DNA from 3 places in the Salipaludibacillus sp. HK11 genome. Region 2 is predicted to be linked to each of the others. Evidence: a T-box and tRNA genes for the amino acid it is inferred to sense, from the RefSeq annotation. Region 2 holds a T-box; the other regions hold tRNA genes.
What was found. A T-box is a leader RNA that pairs with one kind of tRNA and senses whether it is charged. The one in region 2 lies ahead of trpS (tryptophan--tRNA ligase), so its partner is inferred to be a tRNA-Trp.

Region 1 (4,264 bases), 590 kb from region 2:
CTCCGTGAGGAACTTTTTGTACCATCGCTTTTGTTGCTTTTGAAGCACCAGGAAAGGCATCCCCTTGAATAAAGCTACCATGTGTACGTAAACCTTCTTCAGCTGTATGTCTAATCAATTGTGCCGTTCGCTTCACTTCACTCTTCGAAGCAGCAAGTGTTTTTCCCACTTCCGCTTGAATTGTTTCACCTATCTCATCAGTCATTTTCTCTAATTCATCAGCCCAACGGTGAAGCAGCTGAGAGCGCTCATGACCTTCAGTTGCTTCCCAGTTTGCCTGAACGTCAGCAGTACTATTAACAGCTAGATCGACTTCTTCCTGAGTCATAGCAGGAACTTCTCCTACAACTCGTCCATCATCAGGTGATTTAATTTGAACAGTTTTTCCACCTTCACTTACTTTCCATTCATTATTAAAAAGATATGGATACAATTTTATATCTTGACGCAAATCCATCTCGATCACTCCATTCCTTTAAAGTATGAAAGAAATTAACTTTCATTGTTTCTTATTAAAACATGTGAAAACCTTTTCAAACAAGCAATTTGCTCAAATACTTTAAATCCGATCTGAATTATCGTAATTACTTGATCTCATATGGTCAAACTAAGCTATACATGATGCACTTAGATGAATAATTATCAAGCAAAACAAATCTTTATTTTAATTCCAAAACGGAGGGAGGTAGTTCGAACTCTCTTAAAAATTTTTTTGACAGGGAAAACAAAAAGAAAAGCATCCCTATATAGGAATGCTTTGATTATGTAATGGTGAGCCATGAAGGATTCGAACCTTCGACCCTCTGATTAAAAGTCAGATGCTCTACCAACTGAGCTAATGACTCGCAGCTTTACACTCATGAATATTCACGATGCTTACGATAATGAAATTGCTTTTTGGTTTATATCTTTTTTGTAAAATAAGTGGTGACCCGTACGGGATTCGAACCCGTGATACCGCCGTGAAAGGGCGGTGTCTTAACCACTTGACCAACGGGCCAGAAAAAAAGTGGCGGAGAAGGAGGGATTTGAACCCTCGCGCCGCTCACGCGACCTACACCCTTAGCAGGGGCGCCCCTTCAGCCACTTGGGTACTTCTCCTTAATGGCTCCACAGGTAGGATTCGAACCTACGACCGATCGGTTAACAGCCGATAGCTCTACCACTGAGCTACTGTGGAATATGGTGGGCCTGAGTGGACTCGAACCACCGACCTCACGCTTATCAGGCGTGCGCTCTAACCAGCTGAGCTACAGGCCCATTAAGGATATCAAAAAATGGAGCGGGTGATGGGAATCGAACCCACATCATCAGCTTGGAAGGCTGAGGTTTTACCACTAAACTACACCCGCATACAAATACAATAGATGGTTTAAAGCTAACATATAAGTGAGCTAAATACCATAGCTGCTCTGGAGCGGAAAACGGGATTCGAACCCGCGACCCCCACCTTGGCAAGGTGGTGCTCTACCACTGAGCTATTTCCGCATATAATGGCAGGGCTAGCAGGATTCGAACCTGCGGGTCACGGAATCAAAATCCGATGCCTTACCGCTTGGCTATAGCCCTATATTATGTATAAATGGGGCGGCTGATGGGAATTGAACCCACGAATGCCGGAATCACAATCCGGTGCGTTAACCCCTTCGCCACAACCGCCACAAAATAATTTGGCAGGGGTAGCAGGAATCGAACCCGCATCAAAGGTTTTGGAGACCTTCGTTTTGCCGTTAAACTATACCCCTAAAACTGGTGGAGGGGGGCAGATTCGAACTGCCGAACCCGAAGGAGCGGATTTACAGTCCGCCGCGTTTAGCCACTTCGCTACCCCTCCATATTTTCTTGAAGATAAGCTACGAAATTCTTCGTCAGCTTCATTTAAATCTTTATTACATACATAGGTATGCTCAAACATCTTTTCTTTTAAACCCTTGACTTCTTTAAGATCAAAATTTTAAAAAAGCACAAATAAAAAAATGGCGGTCCCGACGGGATTCGAACCCGCGATCTCCTGCGTGACAGGCAGGCATGTTAACCGCTACACCACGGGACCTTATAAAAATATGGAGGAGGAAGAGGGATTCGAACCCCCGCGGGCTTTGACACCCCTGTTGGTTTTCAAGACCAATCCCTTCAGCCAGACTTGGGTATTCCTCCATGTAATTTATGGTAGCGGCGGAGGGGATCGAACCCCCGACCTCACGGGTATGAACCGTACGCTCTAGCCAGCTGAGCTACACCGCCACAATCAAAAATATTTATTATTGCAAAAATAAATTGGTGGAGCCTAGCGGGATCGAACCGCTGACCTCCTGCGTGCAAAGCAGGCGCTCTCCCATCTGAGCTAAGGCCCCATATGTGTATGCCCAGCGACGTCCTACTTTCACAGGGGGAGATCCCCCAACTATCATCGGCGCTGGAGAGCTTAACTTCCGTGTTCGGCATGGGAACGGGTGTGACCTCTCCGCGATCGTCACTGGACATATGAAATTGATCGGTCATATTGACCTCTCAAAACTGGATAACGATGGTATATGAATGAATCGTCTTCGAATCAAAGCATTGGTTAAGCCCTCGATCGATTAGTATCTCTCAGCTGCGCATGTCGCCATGCTTCCACACGAGACCTATCAACCTCATCTTCTCTGAGGGATCTTACTCACTTGCGTGATGGGAAATCTCATCTCGAGGGGGGCTTCATGCTTAGATGCTTTCAGCATTTATCCCTTCCACACGTAGCTACCCAGCGATGCTCCTGGCGGAACAACTGGTACACCAGCGGTGTGTCCATCCCGGTCCTCTCGTACTAAGGACAGCTCCTCTCAAATTTCCTGCGCCCGCGACGGATAGGGACCGAACTGTCTCACGACGTTCTGAACCCAGCTCGCGTGCCGCTTTAATGGGCGAACAGCCCAACCCTTGGGACCTACTTCAGCCCCAGGATGCGACGAGCCGACATCGAGGTGCCAAACCTCCCCGTCGATGTGGACTCTTGGGAGAGATTAGCCTGTTATCCCCAGGGTAGCTTTTATCCGTTGAGCGACGGCCCTTCCATACGGTGCCGCCGGATCACTAAGCCCGACTTTCGTCCCTGCTCGACCTGTATGTCTCGCAGTCAAGCTCCCTTATGCCTTTGCACTCTACGAATGATTTCCAACCATTCTGAGGGAACCTTTGGGCGCCTCCGTTACTCTTTAGGAGGCGACCGCCCCAGTCAAACTGCCCACCAGACACTGTCCCTGAACCGGATCACGGTTCGAGGTTAGAATTCCAGTACAGCCAGGGTAGTATCCCACCAATGCCTCCACCGAAGCTAGCGCTCCGGTTTCCAAGGCTCCTACCTATCCTGTACAAGCTGTACCGAAATCCAATATCAAGCTACAGTAAAGCTCCATGGGGTCTTTCCGTCCTGTCGCGGGTAACCAGCATCTTCACTGGTAATATAATTTCACCGGGTCTCTCGTTGAGACAGTGCCCAAATCGTTGCACCTTTCGTGCGGGTCGGAACTTACCCGACAAGGAATTTCGCTACCTTAGGACCGTTATAGTTACGGCCGCCGTTTACTGGGGCTTCAATTGAGAGCTTCTCCCGAAGGATAACCCCTCCTCTTAACCTTCCAGCACCGGGCAGGTGTCAGCCCCTATACTTCGCCTTGCGGCTTCGCAGAGACCTGTGTTTTTGATAAACAGTCGTTTGGGCCTATTCACTGCGGCTCTCTCGGGCTTTCACCCTAATAGAGCACTCCTTCTCCCGAAGTTACGGAGTCATTTTGCCGAGTTCCTTAACGAGAGTTCTCCCGCGCGTCTTAGAATTCTCTTCCCGCCTACCTGTGTCGGTTTGCGGTACGGGCACCAGTTTCCTCGCTAGAGGCTTTTCTTGGCAGTGTAGGATCAGGAACTTCGGTACTAAAATTTCCCTCGCGATCACAGCTCAACCTTAAGACAAGCGGATTTTCCTACTTGTCAGCCTCACTGCTTCGACGCACATATCCATCAGTGCGCTTACCCTACCTTCCTGCGTCCCCCCTTCACTCAAACGGAAACGTGGTGGTACAGGAATTTCAACCTGTTTGCCATCGCCTACGCCTTTCGGCCTCGGCTTAGGTCCCGACTTACCCTGAGCGGACGAGCCTTCCTCAGGAACCCTTAGGCTTTCGACGGAGGGGATTCTCACCCCTCTTTTCGCTACTCATACCGGCATTCTCACTTCCAAGCGCTCCACATGTCCTTCCGGTCATGCTTCAGCGCCCTTGGAACGCTCCCC
Region 2 (4,264 bases):
AGACTCCATCATCGAAAAGAAACCGAACGAACAATATCATTATTAGAATCGATGGTAATGGAAGGGCTAGCAGAATGGGAAGTTAAAAATCGTCTAGGTGAGGATCACACGGCACCGTGGACAACTCTCTATTCAAAGCAAGAACTAATGAAGTGGTGGCATCGTTTATTTAAGGAGAATATTAACCTTAGTGGACGTACATTACATTATCCATTTTTGTTTGGTGGAATCGGTGGAAGTCCACCTTGGATTGGTTATCAATTAGGATATTATATCATTAATGAATTTATGAAATACAATCAAAAACTAGATTCAATATCACTATTGAAAATGCCAGCTAATCAATTTCTGATTGAGAATGAAATTTTTGATCTAGATTTGAAAACTAGATTTTAATGTCTTATAACCTTAATGAAATCATAGAATAGAGTGAGAATAGCTTGTTGTAAGTATATTGTACATTTCAGGAGGGGAGGAAGCGACAGTGCGTTTATTTCTACTATGTATTGGCTTTATCATGGCCGTAGCTGGAGGAATTAGTTTAGTAGCATATTTAAATTTGTTGACAGTCGGCTTTACCCTCCTGGAATATTCGATATTTTTACTACAACGCGTCGAAACTTACTTTTTTATTATTGGTGCAGCAATTGTAATTGCTATCGTTTATACACCTGTGAGTCGCAAGCGATTGACAAAGAGCGGAAAGAAATAAACATACGTGGAATAATATGGATGAGATTTGCGCATACTGATGGCAAAGAATGAGTCAGGAGGTATGTCCATGGTCCACATGAGAGATGTTTGGGTGAACTGGTTTGAGGGAGAAGAAAATAGCTACAATGTTTGTGAATTTTTTGAGTGGAAAAAAAGTGATCGAATTGAACTATTGGATCAAATTGCAGTAGTAAAAATTAACACCAATTTATTAGATTATATGGAAAATACGTTATTGGAGCTTCCCGAAGAACTATTAGCAGATATCTGTAGGCAAAGTTATATTCGTCAAAAAAATGAACGAATTGCATTGGAATATTGTTTTATCGCAACGAATGGACAAAGAGCTTTGGTCGTAGACACCCTTGGATATCATACACCTATTCGAAAAAGTAGGATGGTTCCTAGACAAGAAGAAAGACTACGTGAATTGGTAGAGAATGACCCCGTAAGCGATTATTATATGGATTATTTGGATTGTGAAAAACAATACCATATGCTTTCACCAAATCCAGAATTTATGAACGGCCTTGTGCGCCGGGAAAAACAATTAAAACAACTTCTATTTATGGCTTTGGATCAGTTATATGAGGATGCTGAGTTACCAGAATTAAGGTATTGGTATACTGAATGGGCACCTCACAAATATAGTTTCATCCAAGGAATGAGTTTTGATGATGTGTGGACCGGGTTATTTAATGATATTAAATATGGCTGGTCGAAATGTCACGAAGATTTTTGTTTTGAAATGATCAAAGGACAGCCCTTTTTCGAAAAAACATGGGAATTACAACATGAAGAGGAGATGAATAAGACAAACAAATAAACTGATCGCGTATTTGAAAAAGAAAAAATAGGACTACTTGAAGGAACACCTCCAAGTAGTCCTATTTATTATGAGCGTTTTCTACCTAATCCCATCGCTTTTTCTGCTTTTTTTAATGTTTTATAAGATGCCATATTTGCTTTTTCGGCACCTTTGTCAAGAATATCATTTAGTTCTTCAGAATCAATTAATTGATAATATCTGTCTTGGATTGGTTTCAATACGTTTACGACAGCTTCCGCTACATCTGTTTTAAATGGACCATAACCGCTCCCCTTATACTTTTCCTCTAATTCAGTTATTTTCAATCCTGAACACAAGGAATATATTGTTAATAAGTTTGAAACGCCTGGTTTGTTTTCCACGTCGAAACGAACTTCATTATCAGAGTCAGTGACGGCACTTTTTATCTTCTTTGTGATTTGTTTTTCATCATCCAACATCGAGACATAACTCTTAGGATTTGGATTTGATTTACTCATTTTTTTGGTAGGTTCACTTAGTGACATGATTCGTGCACCAACTTTTGCTATTTTTACTTCTGGAATTGTGAAAACATCATTGTATTTTCTATTAAAACGTTCGGCTAAATCTCGAGTTAGTTCCAAATGCTGTTTTTGATCTTCCCCAACAGGAACTATATCAGTTTTATAAAGTAATATATCTGCGGCCATTAATGGAGGATAAGTAAGCAAAGCAGATGAAACTGATTCTTTTCCATCTGATTTGTCCTTAAACTGCGTCATTCGCTCTAATTCACCGATGTAGCTGACGCATTGCATCATCCAGCCTAGCTGGGCATGAGCTGGAACTTCGGATTGAATAAAAAGAGTAGATTTATTTGGGTCGATTCCTGAGGCAATGTATAATGCAGAAAGACTTTTGATATTATTTCTTAACTCAAGACGATTCTGCGAAACGGTAATCGCATGCTGATCAACGACGCAAAAATAACACTCATGATCCTCCTGCACTTCGACAAAATTTTTCATAGCACCTAGATAGTTTCCAAGGGTTAACGTGCCACTTGGCTGAATACCGGAAAATATAGTTTTCATTTTTTTCATCCTTTCGGCGCGGTCGCCAAATTTTTAATTTTAAAAAAGTACAAAAAAGCCCATTCGTCTCCTATATACATAGGGACGAATGGACCGCGGTGCCACCCTGATTAGTTCCAAATAACAAATGGAAATCACTTTATTTCCTCGCATGATTACTTCTGCAAGGGGACTCGATGTAACGTTCGAGTACACGAATTTGCCTACTATGATTTCAGCATATTAGCTCAAAAGGCCATTCCTTTTCACCACATCTTCTGCTTACAGCAACCGCAGACTCTCTGAACATGCTTCCGGAAAAGTACTCTTCTTTATCATCGCCTGTAATCTTAATCTTTACGTCATTATACGATGAGTTAGATTAAAAAGCAATGAACAAGATAATTTAAAATTGCGACTTTTTGATTTCATCTTGCTATCTTTCGTGAAACAATGCAATATAAAGTGGACTTGTCTGTATATACAAATGTCCTTATATAAAGGACAGTCTTTGGAGGAGAGAAAGAATATGAAACTTATTTTGAAATTAATTTCAGGTATTGTAATTGGTGTAATTTTAGGGTTATTTGGATTTGAATGGATGATTAAATCTCTTCTTACGTTTAAAGATGTGTTTGGTGAATTTATTGGATTTATGATTCCCCTTATTATTCTATTTTTTATTGCATCAGGCGTTTCGAAATTAGGCAATGATTCCGGTAAATTAGTAGGAATGACAGTTGGTTCGGCTTATCTTTCAACGTTATTAGCAGGGATATTAGCTTTTTTCGTAGCGACAATTCTCATGCCATTTGTTGCTTCCGGGGGAGTTATCCCTGAAGAATCATCTGGATTAGCTGGATATTTTTCTTTTGAGATTGAACCGGTAATGGGTGTTATTACAGCTCTTGTTTTTGCATTTCTATTTGGAATTGGGATGGCGAAACTTCAGAGCGAGTATTTGATTCGTGTATTTGATGAAGGGAAAAATATTGTAGAATTAGTCATTAAAAAAATTATTATTCCTTTGTTACCTTTTTACATTGCAGGGATTTTTGCAGAACTGGCATCGGAAGGAACAGTTTTTGATACTTTACAAGTATTTGGGATTGTTTTAGTTGTTGCTATTGTGACTCATTGGATTTGGTTAACTATCCAGTATGTTGTTGCTGGGAGTCTTGTTGGAAGAAATCCAATTTCTTTGATAAAGACAATGTTACCCGCTTATTTCACCGCACTTGGAACTATGAGTAGTGCTGCAACCATTCCTGTTACGTTGAAACAAACAAAACAAAATGGTGTAAAAGAAGAAGTGGCGAATTTTAGTGTCCCGTTAAGTGCTACGATTCACTTATCTGGAAGTGTGATCACGATCGTAAGCTGCACAGTAGCAGTCATGACAGTGTTAGATGGTTATTCTGTACCGAACTTCTTCACGATGTTTCCAGTCATTGCGATGCTTGGAGTTATTATGATTGCAGCACCTGGTGTTCCTGGTGGAGCAATTATGGCGGCGATTGGTATTTTAACGTCAATGCTTGGGTTTAGTGAAGTTGCAGTAGGTCTTATGATTGCCTTGTACATGGCGCAAGATAGTTTTGGGACAGCTGCAAATGTGACTGGTGACGGTGCGATTGCTTTATTGGTTGATAAGTTTACATCTAAATTAAAAAGTTAATAAAGGTTG
Region 3 (4,264 bases), 2.4 Mb from region 2:
TCCGTAACTTCGGGAGAAGGAGTGCTCTATTAGGGTGCAAGCCCGAGAGAGCCGCAGTGAATAGGCCCAAACGACTGTTTATCAAAAACACAGGTCTCTGCGAAGCCGCAAGGCGAAGTATAGGGGCTGACACCTGCCCGGTGCTGGAAGGTTAAGAGGAGGGGTTATCCTTCGGGAGAAGCTCTCAATTGAAGCCCCAGTAAACGGCGGCCGTAACTATAACGGTCCTAAGGTAGCGAAATTCCTTGTCGGGTAAGTTCCGACCCGCACGAAAGGTGCAACGATTTGGGCACTGTCTCAACGAGAGACCCGGTGAAATTATATTACCAGTGAAGATGCTGGTTACCCGCGACAGGACGGAAAGACCCCATGGAGCTTTACTGTAGCTTGATATTGGATTTCGGTACAGCTTGTACAGGATAGGTAGGAGCCTTGGAAACCGGAGCGCTAGCTTCGGTGGAGGCATTGGTGGGATACTACCCTGGCTGTACTGGAATTCTAACCTCGAACCGTGATCCGGTTCAGGGACAGTGTCTGGTGGGCAGTTTGACTGGGGCGGTCGCCTCCTAAAGAGTAACGGAGGCGCCCAAAGGTTCCCTCAGAATGGTTGGAAATCATTCGTAGAGTGCAAAGGCATAAGGGAGCTTGACTGCGAGACATACAGGTCGAGCAGGGACGAAAGTCGGGCTTAGTGATCCGGCGGCACCGTATGGAAGGGCCGTCGCTCAACGGATAAAAGCTACCCTGGGGATAACAGGCTAATCTCTCCCAAGAGTCCACATCGACGGGGAGGTTTGGCACCTCGATGTCGGCTCGTCGCATCCTGGGGCTGAAGTAGGTCCCAAGGGTTGGGCTGTTCGCCCATTAAAGCGGCACGCGAGCTGGGTTCAGAACGTCGTGAGACAGTTCGGTCCCTATCCGTCGCGGGCGCAGGAAATTTGAGAGGAGCTGTCCTTAGTACGAGAGGACCGGGATGGACACACCGCTGGTGTACCAGTTGTTCCGCCAGGAGCATCGCTGGGTAGCTACGTGTGGAAGGGATAAATGCTGAAAGCATCTAAGCATGAAGCCCCCCTCGAGATGAGATTTCCCATCACGCAAGTGAGTAAGATCCCTCAGAGAAGATGAGGTTGATAGGTCTCGTGTGGAAGCATGGCGACATGCGCAGCTGAGAGATACTAATCGATCGAGGGCTTAACCAATGCTTTGATTCGAAGACGATTCATTCATATACCATCGTTATCCAGTTTTGAGAGGTCAATATGACCGATCAATTTCATATGTCCAGTGACGATCGCGGAGAGGTCACACCCGTTCCCATGCCGAACACGGAAGTTAAGCTCTCCAGCGCCGATGATAGTTGGGGGATCTCCCCCTGTGAAAGTAGGACGTCGCTGGGCTTTACCTTTAGTATCACCTAAAATGATGAAGAGATTTGTCGTTTGTTGCCAAAATATTATTATTCCACAGTAGCTCAGTGGTAGAGCTATCGGCTGTTAACCGATCGGTCGTAGGTTCGAATCCTACCTGTGGAGCCATTTTTATGGAGAGCTGTCCGAGAGGTCGAAGGAGCACGATTGGAAATCGTGTAGGCGGTTTTATCCCGTCTCGAGGGTTCGAATCCCTCGCTCTCCGCCAGAATATCCGGCCCGTTGGTCAAGTGGTTAAGACACCGCCCTTTCACGGCGGTATCACGGGTTCGAATCCCGTACGGGTCACCAATAATTCATTGTAAAGTGGATTATTAAATAGTGCGGGATTGAAAGAACATTGATAATATGGAGGATTAGCTCAGTTGGGAGAGCATCTGCCTTACAAGCAGGGGGTCGGCGGTTCGAGCCCGTCATCCTCCACCATAGAACTAACTATAAATGTTATTAATACTATTAACGCGGGGTGGAGCAGTCTGGTAGCTCGTTGGGCTCATAACCCAAAGGTCGGTGGTTCAAATCCGCCCCCCGCAACCAATTTTAATAAATAATATAAATAATAAATATCAATATATTTCTAAGGTCCCGTGGTGTAGCGGTTAACATGCCTGCCTGTCACGCAGGAGATCGCGGGTTCGAATCCCGTCGGGACCGCCATTTTTTGTATGAAAAATAAAAAATTGAGTGAAATATTAAGTGAAAGATCAAACACTACGAAATGATGAAAAAACTTATGTAGAAATTATAATTTATCGTATTATATAAGGCTCAGTAGCTCAGTCGGTAGAGCAACGGACTGAAAATCCGTGTGTCGGCAGTTCGATTCTGTCCTGAGCCACCATCTTTTGAGTGCTGGCCTAGCTCAATTGGTAGAGCAACTGACTTGTAATCAGTAGGTTGGGGGTTCAAGTCCTCTGGCCAGCACCACTGTAATTTTCTTGACTAATGAAAATTTATTTTGTAACATTTAAATTAGCTCTTTATGGAGGGGTAGCGAAGTGGCTAAACGCGGCGGACTGTAAATCCGCTCCTTCGGGTTCGGCAGTTCGAATCTGCCCCCCTCCACCATTTATCCAATAATTTACAATATTAAACTATACTTAGGGGCATAGTTTAATGGTAAAACGAAGGTCTCCAAAACCTTTGATGCGGGTTCAATTCCTGCTGCCCCTGCCAAATATAGAGTATGGCGGTTGTGGCGAAGTGGTTAACGCACCGGATTGTGATTCCGGCACTCGTGGGTTCAATTCCCATCAGCCGCCCCATTTATACATAGGGCTATAGCCAAGCGGTAAGGCATCGGATTTTGATTCCGTGACCCGCAGGTTCGAATCCTGCTAGCCCTGCCATTTTTATTTAATTAAACAATTTATTTTCTGAATTATATATTATAATTTTGATAAGTCAATATTTTATTTATTCTTAAAACTAATAGATTTTATTTTTTATTCACTATGTGTTGCTAAAGAAGCTTATGCTTATCTTTTTTGCGGAAATAGCTCAGTGGTAGAGCACCACCTTGCCAAGGTGGGGGTCGCGGGTTCGAATCCCGTTTTCCGCTCCAGACGGCGGCATAGCCAAGTGGTAAGGCAGAGGTCTGCAAAACCTCTATCACCGGTTCAAATCCGGTTGCCGCCTCCAACTTTATATTAATTTTTGTTCTTGTATTGCCGGGGTGGCGGAATTGGCAGACGCACAGGACTTAAAATCCTGCGGTAAGTAATTATCGTGCCGGTTCAAGTCCGGCCCTCGGCACCATTTTAGATATTAAAATATTTTTAACACGTCCTATTTTGCCGGTGTGGTGGAATTGGTAGACACGCAGCACTCAAAATGCTGTGGGTTCGTCCCGTGCCGGTTCGACTCCGGCCACCGGTACCATCTACATAATTTACGTTAATTTTATGAATTACAGTTTACTCTTAAATGTTGACAAATCAACGTTTAAGAGTTTTTTTGTTTTCAAAGAAAACGATATAAAATGAATTTCTATTTACAAACTTGGTAATCAAAAAGATAACCCCTGAAAAAGAATCTATTCCTTTTCGGAGTGTGTGTATGATAATTTTATGTTTTTTTGTAATAAGAGCCTTAGTTGATATATCCGATAAGACAAAATAAATGATGGAAATTAAATAACGTTTATATATTTTTTAGAAATATTACAAGAAGTCATTATGGATAGCATCGCACCATAATCAACAGAGAAAGCTATTTCGTCACCTACTCGCAAGTTTGTTCCTTTTGCATCGACAACAGTATGATCACTGCTCGATCCAAGGATAACCACGTCTAACAAAGGTGTTAAACCAGAAATAAGTACATCTTGAAAACCGACTCCAAGGATGGCTCTTCTCATAATTCCGCGATCTTTAAATTCTGGTGTTATTCCTAATGTATTCTGTGCAATTTCACCATATGGAACAGATGGTTTTATTTTTGATTCGATAACTTCCGCCACGAAGGTAAAGGCGTCTGTATACAAACCTGGTATAGGCATCCTCGAGAGTGTTTCCCGTCCTAATAGGATGGATTCTCCAACTCTTAAATTGTTTACTTCTCCAGTATTTTCAGTGTTGACAAACCAATTGTAATTGGCTGAATTCCCACCAGAAATGCGAGTGAGTGAAATCGTTGGATTAATTTTTTGTATTTTTTGAGCAATAGAGGTTAGGTGATTCATTTTATCTTCCGTTGGTTTAACTCCTCCAAAACAAGCAAAATTACTCCCTATCCCGACTATTTTAATATTGGAAAGTGCTAATACATCCTTTACAATATCATCGATATCATCTGGTAGAATACCTTCTCTTAAATCGCCCATCTCTATCATC

Region 1: it has a tRNA-Trp gene. The T-box ahead of trpS (tryptophan--tRNA ligase) is inferred to sense a tRNA for this amino acid. The anticodon was not compared.
Region 3: it has a tRNA-Trp gene. The T-box ahead of trpS (tryptophan--tRNA ligase) is inferred to sense a tRNA for this amino acid. The anticodon was not compared.

Annotation. Positions count from the first base shown of each region.
Region 1 is NZ_CP181045.1:2,592,780-2,597,043, forward strand. It holds gene ACM26V_RS12555 (NADP-dependent glyceraldehyde-3-phosphate dehydrogenase) at 1-457, opposite strand, end outside; tRNA gene ACM26V_RS12560 (tRNA-Lys) at 770-845, opposite strand; tRNA gene ACM26V_RS12565 (tRNA-Glu) at 926-1,000, opposite strand; tRNA gene ACM26V_RS12570 (tRNA-Ser) at 1,011-1,101, opposite strand; tRNA gene ACM26V_RS12575 (tRNA-Asn) at 1,106-1,180, opposite strand; tRNA gene ACM26V_RS12580 (tRNA-Ile) at 1,184-1,260, opposite strand; tRNA gene ACM26V_RS12585 (tRNA-Gly) at 1,279-1,352, opposite strand; tRNA gene ACM26V_RS12590 (tRNA-Gly) at 1,414-1,488, opposite strand; tRNA gene ACM26V_RS12595 (tRNA-Gln) at 1,495-1,569, opposite strand; tRNA gene ACM26V_RS12600 (tRNA-His) at 1,584-1,659, opposite strand; tRNA gene ACM26V_RS12605 (tRNA-Trp) at 1,672-1,745, opposite strand; tRNA gene ACM26V_RS12610 (tRNA-Tyr) at 1,751-1,834, opposite strand; tRNA gene ACM26V_RS12615 (tRNA-Asp) at 1,978-2,053, opposite strand; tRNA gene ACM26V_RS12620 (tRNA-Ser) at 2,065-2,157, opposite strand; tRNA gene ACM26V_RS12625 (tRNA-Met) at 2,168-2,244, opposite strand; tRNA gene ACM26V_RS12630 (tRNA-Ala) at 2,279-2,354, opposite strand; rRNA gene rrf (5S ribosomal RNA) at 2,365-2,481, opposite strand; rRNA gene ACM26V_RS12640 (23S ribosomal RNA) at 2,563-4,264, opposite strand, start outside.
Region 2 is NZ_CP181045.1:1,999,871-2,004,134, reverse strand. It holds gene ACM26V_RS09925 (DUF2268 domain-containing protein) at 1-396, shown strand, start outside; gene ACM26V_RS09920 (hypothetical protein) at 485-712, shown strand; gene ACM26V_RS09915 (DUF3603 family protein) at 782-1,540, shown strand; gene trpS (tryptophan--tRNA ligase) at 1,609-2,598, opposite strand; T-box leader at 2,676-2,925, opposite strand; gene ACM26V_RS09905 (dicarboxylate/amino acid:cation symporter) at 3,107-4,255, shown strand.
Region 3 is NZ_CP181045.1:4,819,227-4,823,490, forward strand. It holds rRNA gene ACM26V_RS22755 (23S ribosomal RNA) at 1-1,202, shown strand, start outside; rRNA gene rrf (5S ribosomal RNA) at 1,284-1,400, shown strand; tRNA gene ACM26V_RS22765 (tRNA-Asn) at 1,464-1,538, shown strand; tRNA gene ACM26V_RS22770 (tRNA-Ser) at 1,546-1,638, shown strand; tRNA gene ACM26V_RS22775 (tRNA-Glu) at 1,647-1,721, shown strand; tRNA gene ACM26V_RS22780 (tRNA-Val) at 1,781-1,856, shown strand; tRNA gene ACM26V_RS22785 (tRNA-Met) at 1,891-1,967, shown strand; tRNA gene ACM26V_RS22790 (tRNA-Asp) at 2,012-2,087, shown strand; tRNA gene ACM26V_RS22795 (tRNA-Phe) at 2,196-2,271, shown strand; tRNA gene ACM26V_RS22800 (tRNA-Thr) at 2,282-2,357, shown strand; tRNA gene ACM26V_RS22805 (tRNA-Tyr) at 2,415-2,498, shown strand; tRNA gene ACM26V_RS22810 (tRNA-Trp) at 2,533-2,606, shown strand; tRNA gene ACM26V_RS22815 (tRNA-His) at 2,620-2,695, shown strand; tRNA gene ACM26V_RS22820 (tRNA-Gln) at 2,705-2,779, shown strand; tRNA gene ACM26V_RS22825 (tRNA-Gly) at 2,920-2,994, shown strand; tRNA gene ACM26V_RS22830 (tRNA-Cys) at 2,998-3,071, shown strand; tRNA gene ACM26V_RS22835 (tRNA-Leu) at 3,100-3,188, shown strand; tRNA gene ACM26V_RS22840 (tRNA-Leu) at 3,226-3,311, shown strand; gene ACM26V_RS22845 (alanine/ornithine racemase family PLP-dependent enzyme) at 3,562-4,264, opposite strand, start outside.